DNA from 2 places in the Streptomyces spongiicola genome. Region 1 is predicted to be linked to the other one. Evidence: riboswitches for the same ligand, from Rfam matches in the RefSeq annotation. Region 1 holds a riboswitch; the other holds the start of a gene.
The links. A riboswitch is a leader RNA that binds a small molecule or an ion and turns the genes downstream of it on or off. The one in region 1 is predicted to bind cyclic di-AMP.
Positions count from the first base shown of each region.

Region 2: another riboswitch for cyclic di-AMP. It lies ahead of DDQ41_RS14550 (M23 family metallopeptidase); the one in region 1 lies ahead of DDQ41_RS09125 (transglycosylase family protein).

Region 1 covers NZ_CP029254.1:2,113,362-2,117,652, forward strand. Annotated here, with positions in the region: gene eno (phosphopyruvate hydratase) at 1-1,139, opposite strand, end outside; gene DDQ41_RS09125 (transglycosylase family protein) at 1,549-2,217, opposite strand; cyclic di-AMP (ydaO/yuaA leader) riboswitch at 2,221-2,390, opposite strand; gene DDQ41_RS09130 (transglycosylase family protein) at 2,641-3,609, opposite strand; gene DDQ41_RS09135 (cytochrome P450 family protein) at 3,773-4,291, opposite strand, start outside.
Region 2 covers NZ_CP029254.1:3,321,565-3,325,855, reverse strand. Annotated here, with positions in the region: gene DDQ41_RS14555 (PP2C family protein-serine/threonine phosphatase) at 1-808, shown strand, start outside; cyclic di-AMP (ydaO/yuaA leader) riboswitch at 1,167-1,303, shown strand; gene DDQ41_RS14550 (M23 family metallopeptidase) at 1,315-2,349, shown strand; gene DDQ41_RS14545 (PrsW family intramembrane metalloprotease) at 2,713-4,041, opposite strand; gene trmB (tRNA (guanosine(46)-N7)-methyltransferase TrmB) at 4,235-4,291, opposite strand, start outside.

The sequences.
Region 1 (4,291 bases):
GTGGCGACGGCCAGGTCGGCGATGGTGACGTCCTCGGTCTCGCCGGAGCGGTGGGACATCATGCACTTGAAACCGCTGCGCTGGGCCAGCTCGACGGCGTCCAGGGTCTCGGTCAGCGAGCCGATCTGGTTGACCTTGACCAGGAGGGCGTTGGCGGCGCTCTCGTCGATACCGCGGGCGAGACGCTCGGGGTTGGTCACGAACAGGTCGTCACCGACCAGCTGGACCCTGGCGCCGAGCCTCTCGGTGATCGTCTTCCAGCCGTCCCAGTCGTCCTCGAACAGCGGGTCCTCGATGGAGACCAGCGGGTAGGCGGAGACGAGTTCCTCGTAGTACTCGGTCATCTCGGCGGCCGAGCGGGTCTTGCCCTCGAACTCGTAGGCGCCGTCCTTGTGGAACTCCGAGGCGGCGACGTCGAGGGCGAGCGCGATGTCCTTGCCCGGCGTGTAGCCGGCCTTCCTGACCGCCTCGAGGATGAGGTCGAGGGCCTCCCGGTTGGAGCCGAGGTTCGGGGCGAAGCCGCCCTCGTCGCCGAGGCCGGTGGAGAGCCCCTTCTCCTTCAGGACCTTCTTCAGGGTGTGGTACACCTCGGTGCCCCAGCGCAGGGCCTCGGAGAAGGACTCCGCCCCGATGGGAGCGATCATGAACTCCTGGATGTCCACGTTGGAGTCGGCGTGCGAGCCGCCGTTGAGGATGTTCATCATCGGAACGGGCAGCAGGTGCGCGTTCGGGCCGCCGAGGTAGCGGAACAGCGGCAGGTCGGACGCCTCGGAGGCGGCGTGCGCGACGGCGAGGGAGACCCCGAGGATCGCGTTGGCGCCGAGGGAGGACTTGTCCGGCGTGGCGTCGAGGTCGAACATCGCCTGGTCGATCAGGCGCTGCTCGGTGGCGTCGTACCCGACCAGTTCGGGGCCGATCTGCTCGATGACGGCCAGGACGGCCTTCTCGACGCCCTTGCCCAGGTAGCGGTTCGGGTCGCCGTCGCGGAGCTCGAGGGCCTCGAAGGCGCCGGTGGACGCGCCGGACGGAACGGCAGCACGGCCGGTGCTGCCGTCGTCGAGGCCGACCTCGACCTCGACCGTGGGGTTGCCTCGGGAGTCCAGGATTTCCCGGGCTACGACGACGTCGATGGACGGCACGAGCATCTCCTTCTGGGATGTGACGCGTGAGGTGACACAGGCGGAGCCGTGTCGGTGCAGGGTCCCTTTGGCCTTGCGGCAAGAGCCTAACCGCCTGGCGGGCATCGGTCGGCAGATGCCCGCCCCGTGGGACGAAAAAGCGGACCGAACCGACAAAGGCCCCGGCTTGCGGCCTTCCCGGCGGCCGGCGCGAGCGCGGGGCACGGACGGGGAGGCCGCGCCGGGCCGGGGGCGGGGCCAGGCACGGGGACGAGGACCGAGACCGGGCCAGGGCCGCGCGCGGTCCGGTGGCCCGGCGGGACCACCGGAGCGCGGTCGGCCCCGGAGGCGCCGCCGGAGGGAGCCGCCCGGTCTCGCGCGCCGCCGGGCACCGGCCGGACGGCGCGGGACCGGTGCCCGGGGCCGGGCGTCAGCTCAGGTGGAGCTTCTGGCCGGGGTAGATGACGTTCGCGTCGTCCAGGATGTCCTTGTTCAGCTCGAACAGCTTCTGCCAGCCGCCCTTGACCCCGCGGTCCTCGGCGATCCTGCTGAGGGTGTCGCCGGCCTTCACCGTGTACTCGCCGTCGCCCTTCTGCACCGGGGCGGCCGGACGCTCGGAGCGCGTGGTCGGGGCCTCGGCCCGCCTGGGGGCGGGTTCGGCCTTCGGCTGGGCGGCCTTGGGGGCGGCCGGGGCGGCCGCGGCGGCGCCGTCGTACGCGGCGTTCGACAGGCCGGTGCCGCAGTGCGGCCAGGCACCCTTGCCCTGGCCGGCCAGGACCTTCTCGGCGATCTGGATCTGCTGCGCCTTGGTCGCCTTGTCGGCGGTGGAGGCGAACGCGGTCCCCCCGTAGGCGGCCCAGGTCGAGGCCGAGAACTGCAGCCCGCCGTAGTAGCCGTTGCCAGTGTTGATCGACCAGTTGCCGCCGGACTCGCACCGGGCGACGGCGTCCCACTCGGAGGCGGTTGCGGCGGACGCCGTGCCCGAGGCCATCAGCGGTGCGGCGATGGCGGCGCCGGCGACACCGGCGAGCGTGACGACACGGGTGGACCGCTGGAAGACCGTCGGGCGACGGCGCTTGCCCTTGCCGGAAAGCAGCATCGGAGTTCTCCTCACCGACGCCTGCGAGGTGAGCTGTCGGGTTCGGGCCGATGTGGTGCCCGGCCGTGCGACGAGCGCACGGCTCCACCCCTAGCCGGGCAGCCCTCCTCGGGCCGGTCCGGCACTTACCTTGGGTCCCCCGCTCCTGCCTTCGGCGCTGGCGCGACGACTGTTCCCGGCGGCCGCCGGCAGGATTCGGCGTGCGGTCGACGGGGCCCGCGTTGCGAGCGGTTCAGACGGTAGGCACACGCCTCCCCGATGTTCAAAGACGCACATCGGGGAGGAATCGCCCATATCTGATGCGACAACATGTCCGTTTTCGCAGGTGAGAACCCTGGCGATCGAAGTTGACCGCTTCGCGGCACCAGTTGACCGGAAGAGACTCATATCTCACTCGCACAGACCCGGACATAAGCGCCCGAACTACTGCGTCAACTCGCTCTCCTCCGGGCCGAGATCGAGGCTCTGGCCAGGCAGGATGAGGTTCGCGTCGGCGCCGACGACATCCCGGTTCACCTCATAGAGGGCGGGCCAGCCGCCGGGCACCTTGTTGGCGTCGGCGATCGACGAGAGGCTGTCGCCGGTGCGGACGACATAACCGTCTCCGGCGACAGCGCCGTCCCGCGCGGACTCGTCCCCCCTGGAAGCGTGGCGTCCGGAATCGCGCTCGTCGCCGGAATCGCCCGCCTGTGCCCCTTCTGCGGCCCCTTCGGCGGCCCCCTCGGCGGCCCCCTCCGCGGCGGGGACGCCCCGGTGCTTGCCCGTGCCCCCGTCGGCGGCGCCACCGGACGCCTGCGGACCCTCGCCCTGGCCGGCGGGCTCCGAGGACCCCGCCGAGGGCTCGGCGGACGGCGCGGGCTCCGAAGGCCCGGACGGCTCGGCGGACGGCGCGGAACCGGCGGCCGACGGAGACCCGGCGTCCGGCTCGGACACGGCGGCCGCCCCGTCACCGAACGAGGGGGCCTTCACCAGGCCGCCCAGCGGGTCGGTGGACGGGGTGCCGGCCGGCTGGGAGCCGCCCGTGGTCAGCCCCGTGATCACGCCGCAGCTCTGCCAGGCGGAGGCGCCCTGGGCGGCGAGCACCATCTCGGCGACGGAGATCTGCTCCGAGGGGCTGGCGAGGTCGGCGCGCGGCGCGTAGGCGGTGCCGCCGTAAGCCTCCCAGGTCTCCTGGGACATCTGGAGCCCGCCGTAGTAGCCGTTGCCCAGGTTGGCGCCCCAGTCGCCGCCGCTCTCGCAGTCGGCGACCCGGTTCCAGGTGGCGGTGTCGGCCGCTGACGCGGTGCCCGCACCGAGCAGCGGGATGGCGATGGCCGATCCGGTCACCCCTGCCGCGACGATGAGGGCGGGGGCCTGACGAGGTCGGCGGTGGCGGCCGTTCCCGGACAGCATGCGGTGTGCCTTCCGTGTGACTACAGAGAACGTCCGGGACGATCGCGGCGGTTGAAACCTCGACGGCCCGGAGTCGGGGTGAACGTAGCCGCAGTCCCGCCTCTGTCACAAGCCGATGCAGCGGAGATCACGTGAAAGTCACAAAATTGACGTAGCGTCAGATTCAGCGGGGGGTGAATTCAACGGGCAGAGTGCGCAATCCGCGCATGATGAGCCCCCCACGCCACCGCAATTCGGATGGATCGACCGCAAGCCGCAAGTCCGGCAAACGGCCGAGGAGCGCCGCCAGCGCGGTCTGCCCCTCCAGCCGTGCGAGCGGCGCGCCAAGGCAGTAGTGGATGCCGTGCCCGTACCCGAGGTGCGGGTTGTCCCGGCGGGCGAGATCGAGGGTGTCGGGCTCCGCGAACCGCTCCGGGTCCCGGTCCGCGGCGGCGAGCACGACGAGGACGGGGTCGCCGGTGGAGATGTCCCGCCCGCCGAGGGTGAGCGGCTCGGTCGCGAAGCGCCAGGTGGCCAGCTCCACCGGCCCGTCGTAGCGCAGCAGCTCCTCGACCCCGGTGGCCAGCAGGCCGGTCTCGCCCGCGGCCAGCGAGTCCTGGAGCCGCCGCCGCTGCCCCGGATCGCGCAGCAGCGCGTACGTACCGTTCCCGATCAGGTTCACCGTGGTCTCGAACCCGGCGAA
Region 2 (4,291 bases), 1.2 Mb from region 1:
CCTCAATCGGATCGTGCGCCTGAGCGGGGAGCGCCTGGCGTCGGCCCGGTTCGTCGCGGAGGCGGCGCAGCGGGCCGTGCTGCCGACTCCGGACGAGCGGATCGACGGCTTGCAGGTCGCCGCCCGGTACGAGGCGGCCGAGCGGGACGCGTTCATCGGCGGGGACCTGTACGCCGTGCAGGAGACCCCGTACGGGGTGCGGCTGATCGTGGGGGACGTGCGGGGGAAGGGTCTGGGCGCGGTCGGGACGGTGGCCCTGGTCCTGGGTGCCTTCCGCGAGGCAGCCGAGCAGGAGCCCTCGCTGGCGGGGGTCGCGCAGCGGCTTGAGCGGGCGCTGGCGCGCGAGGGCGCGTGGGAGGCCGGGTCCGAGAACTCCGAGAACTCCGAGAGTTCCGAGGGCTTCACCACCGCCGTGCTCGCCGAGGTCCCGGGCGACGGAGAACGGATCAGGATCGTCAACCGGGGGCATCCGTCGCCGCTGCTGATCGCGGCGGACGGCGCGCTGCTCGTGCTGAATCCGCCCGAGCGGGCGCTGCCCCTGGGTATGGACCTGGGGACCTGGCCCGATCTGGTGTCCGAGACCTCCTATCCGCCCGGTGGCACGCTCCTGCTCTACACCGACGGCCTGTCCGAGGCACGGGACGCGCACGGTGTGATGTACGACCCGCGCAGCCGGCTGGGCGGCCGTGCCTTCTCCGGCCCGGAGGAACTGCTGGACGTGGTCGTCGCCGATGTGCGCCGGCACACGGGCGGTGCGGCGACGGACGACATGGCGCTGCTCGCGGTCACCCGGCGCGGGGAGCGGTAGTCAGCGGGGCGCCGGACGACGCCGGCCTCCCGTGGCAGGTCCCGTTGGTGCTTGTGGTGCTTGTGGTGCTTGTGGTGCTTGTGTGGCGTAGGACGGCGGGTGGGTTGGCCGGGGTGGGCCGATGGGCTGACGCTACGGAGCGTGATCGAAGCGGAGCCCTCCGCATAACATTTGACGAACTGTCAGAAATGCTGGCCTCGATTACGGGCGGCAACTTGCCGATTTTGCACCGGTTGTTGTGCTTAAGCTCTGGCCAACGTTCCTAACGATCAGCGGGAACAGCTTGGAATCGGGCCTCGATCTCTATTAACGTTCGATAACGCAGCGCGGTCGTCCCAGCCGTCGCAAGAGGCGGCACCGTGCGCATGCGCCGAATCCCGCAAGGGAACCGGGGAACCATCTATTTGGGGTGAATCGGGCACTTCGCGGTGCCCGAAGGAGACCTTCCTGCTCCGAACCCGTCAGCTAACCCGGTAGGTGAGAAGGAAGGAAAGGAGAACGCCTCCGTGGCGTCCAACGAGCCTGCCCTCCAGGAGCCCCCCACTACGCAGTGGGTACCCGGCGACCGGTGGGCTTCCGCCCCCGCGGCGGAGGAGTGGAACCCGACCGAGGAGTCGGTCCGTCCCGTCCGCGGCAGGCACCGCGTGGTCAAGCAGCGCAACGCGCTCGCGCGGAGTTCCACCGTCCTCGGTGTCGGCGTCATCGCCGCCGTCGGCGCGGGCGGCATGGCCACCGCCCAGGACAAGCCCGCGGTCTCCATCTCCCTGCCCGATGTCATCGCGGACAAACTCCCGGACCCCGAGTCGCTGCCCGGCGTGGGCTCCTTGATACAGGACGAGCCGGCTGACGAGGTCGTCGCAGACGGCCCGCTCACCTCGGCCGACACCACGGGTGAGGGGGGCGACGCGGGCGAGGCCCTGCGCGCCCGGATCCTCCAGCAGGCCGAGCAGCAGCAGGCCAACGCAGAGGCCGAGGCGCGGGCGGCCGCCGAACAGGCCGCCGCGGAGCAGGCCGCCGCCGAGGCGAAGCAGCAGAAGACCGAGGCGGCGAAGGCTGCCGAAGCGGCCGCCGAGGCTGAGCGCAAGGCCGCGGAGGAGGCCGCGCGCAAGGCGGAGGCCGAGCGACTCGCCAAGCTCGCGGCGAGCTACTCCCTGCCGACCTCGTCGTACACCCTCACCTCCACCTTCGGGCAGGCCGGATCACTGTGGTCCTCCGGCTACCACACGGGTCTCGACTTCGCCGCTCCGACGGGTACCCCGGTCAAGGCCGTGCACGGCGGCACGATCAAGTCGGCCGGCTGGTCCGGGTCGTACGGCTACCACATCGTTCTGGAACTCGAGGACGGTACCGAGGTCTGGTACAGCCATCTGTCGTCGATGACCGTGAGCGCGGGGCAGAAGGTCTCCACCTCCGAGACCATCGGGCGGGTCGGCGCCACCGGCAATGTCACCGGCCCGCATCTGCACCTCGAGGTGCACACACCGGGTGGTGACGGTATCGACCCCGCCGCCTGGCTGCGAGGCAAGGGCCTCTCCGTCTGACCGTCTGGTCCGTGGGGCCCGTGGGGTCCCTCGGCCCGGTGAATCCCCCCGGCCCCCGGCCCTTCGGCCACACGGCCCATCTGATCCCCCTCGGCCCGTCGGCAACTCCCGGCCCGCCCCTCGGTCGGCCCGTCCGGTCTGACAGGGAGCCGTTGCTGTCCGGGCGCCGGCGGCCCGGGCCGCTGGCGGCCCGGCTACGCGCCCCACCGGCGCCCGGGCCACCTGGGGTCGTGCCATGCCCCGGGGACGGGCCGCCCGGAGGGCACGCGTCCGGTGTGCCCCTGTCTCTCCGCGTCCCCCGTCTCCCCGCATCCCTCGTCTCCCCGCGTCCACGGTCTCGACCCGTCCACCGATCAGCAGCGGTCAGCCGCGGTACGGGTTGAAGCCGCTGTAGTCCAGATGCGGCGGGGGCTGCCAGGCCCGGCCCGTCGCACGGGCGGCGTACGTCAGGGCCGGGCCCGCGACGCCCCTGCGCTGCCAGAGGTGGTGCAGCAGCTCCTGCTCCCGGGCGGTGAAGTCCGGCTCGGCCGCGCCCCGCCCGGCCCGGTGCCGGAGGAAGGCCAGGGAGGTGGCGAAGATCTCGTACTCGGAGACCGCGCGTGCGGCGGCCGGGCCGTGGGTGCGGCCCGCCACGTCCCGGGCCATCGTGCGGGCCTTCATGGAGGACAGCGCGAGCGGTTCGGCCGGGGCCAGCCAGCCCGCCGCGGCGTACGCGGGCAGTTCCGCGGCGACGGTGCGCAGCTCGCGCTGCCGGGTCCACACCGCCAGCCAGGTCAGCAGACCGAAGGCGGGCACCATGAAGGCCGCGTACACCGCGTAGAAGCCCAGCGGGCCGAAGACCGCCGAGCCGTTCCACAGCGCGTGCATGCCCATGGCGAGGAGCAGGCCGAGCAGCGGCAGTGCGACCCTGCGGACCCTCCGGTGCCGCGCCGAGGCCGCCGCCAGGCCGAAGCCGATGCCCGTGAGCACCGTGAACAGCGGATGGGCGAACGGCGACATCACGATTCTGACGAAGAACGTCGCCGCCGTGACGGAGGCGAAGCCCGAGGTGCCGAACTGCTGGTCCTCGCCGAAGGCGTTGCCGAGGTAGAGGATGTTCTCCGTGAAGGCGAAACCGGTGGCGGTGAAACCGGCGATCACGACACCGTCGACCAGGCCCGTGAAGTCCTGCCTCCGGAAGAGGAAGAGCAGCAGCACGGCGGCCGCCTTGGCGGTCTCCTCGACCACGGGCGCGACGACGGTCGCGCCGATCGCGTCGGCGTGCGTCGGGTCGGCCGTGGCGGTGGCTATCCACCGGGTCGCGAACGTGTTGGCGATGATGGCGACGAGGGCGGCCGCACAGGCACCCCAGGCGAAGGCGAAGACGAGGTTGCGCCAGGGACCCGGTTCGACCCGGTCCAGCCAGCGGAACGCCGCGGCCAGGAGCGGCACGGGAAGCACGGCGAGACCGAGTCCGACCAGGAAGCCCTCTGTCCCGGTCTGTTCGCGCACCAGCGCGAGGATCATCAGTCCCGAGAGGGCCAGCAGAGTGATCAGCGCCCACGCGCGGACGGGCCCGCTGCGCCAGAAGTCGCGTCGCGGCTTGTAGCGCCAGCGGGCACGCTCCGGCACGGCGTCGAAGAGCGGCCGCTCGTCGCACGCCGGGACGGCGGGGCGGGCGGCCGGATGCGGCTGCGGGGACCAGTCGGACACCACACGACCCTAACGAGAGGTACGGACAACGCGCGACGGCGCCGGTGCCGTCGGTGCCCGGGCTCCTGGATGGGCGCTGGGTGCTGGGTGCTGTTCGTTCGGGTGCCGGCGGATCCTCGCCGGACTCAGCCGCCCGGGAGGGGCCCTCGGCGCCGTCCGCTTCGGGTTGGGCCGGCGAACCGCGACTTCGCCGTCATCCGCTCCGGCGCCGGAAGAGGAGGTCGTGTACGACATGGCCCTTGTCGAGGCC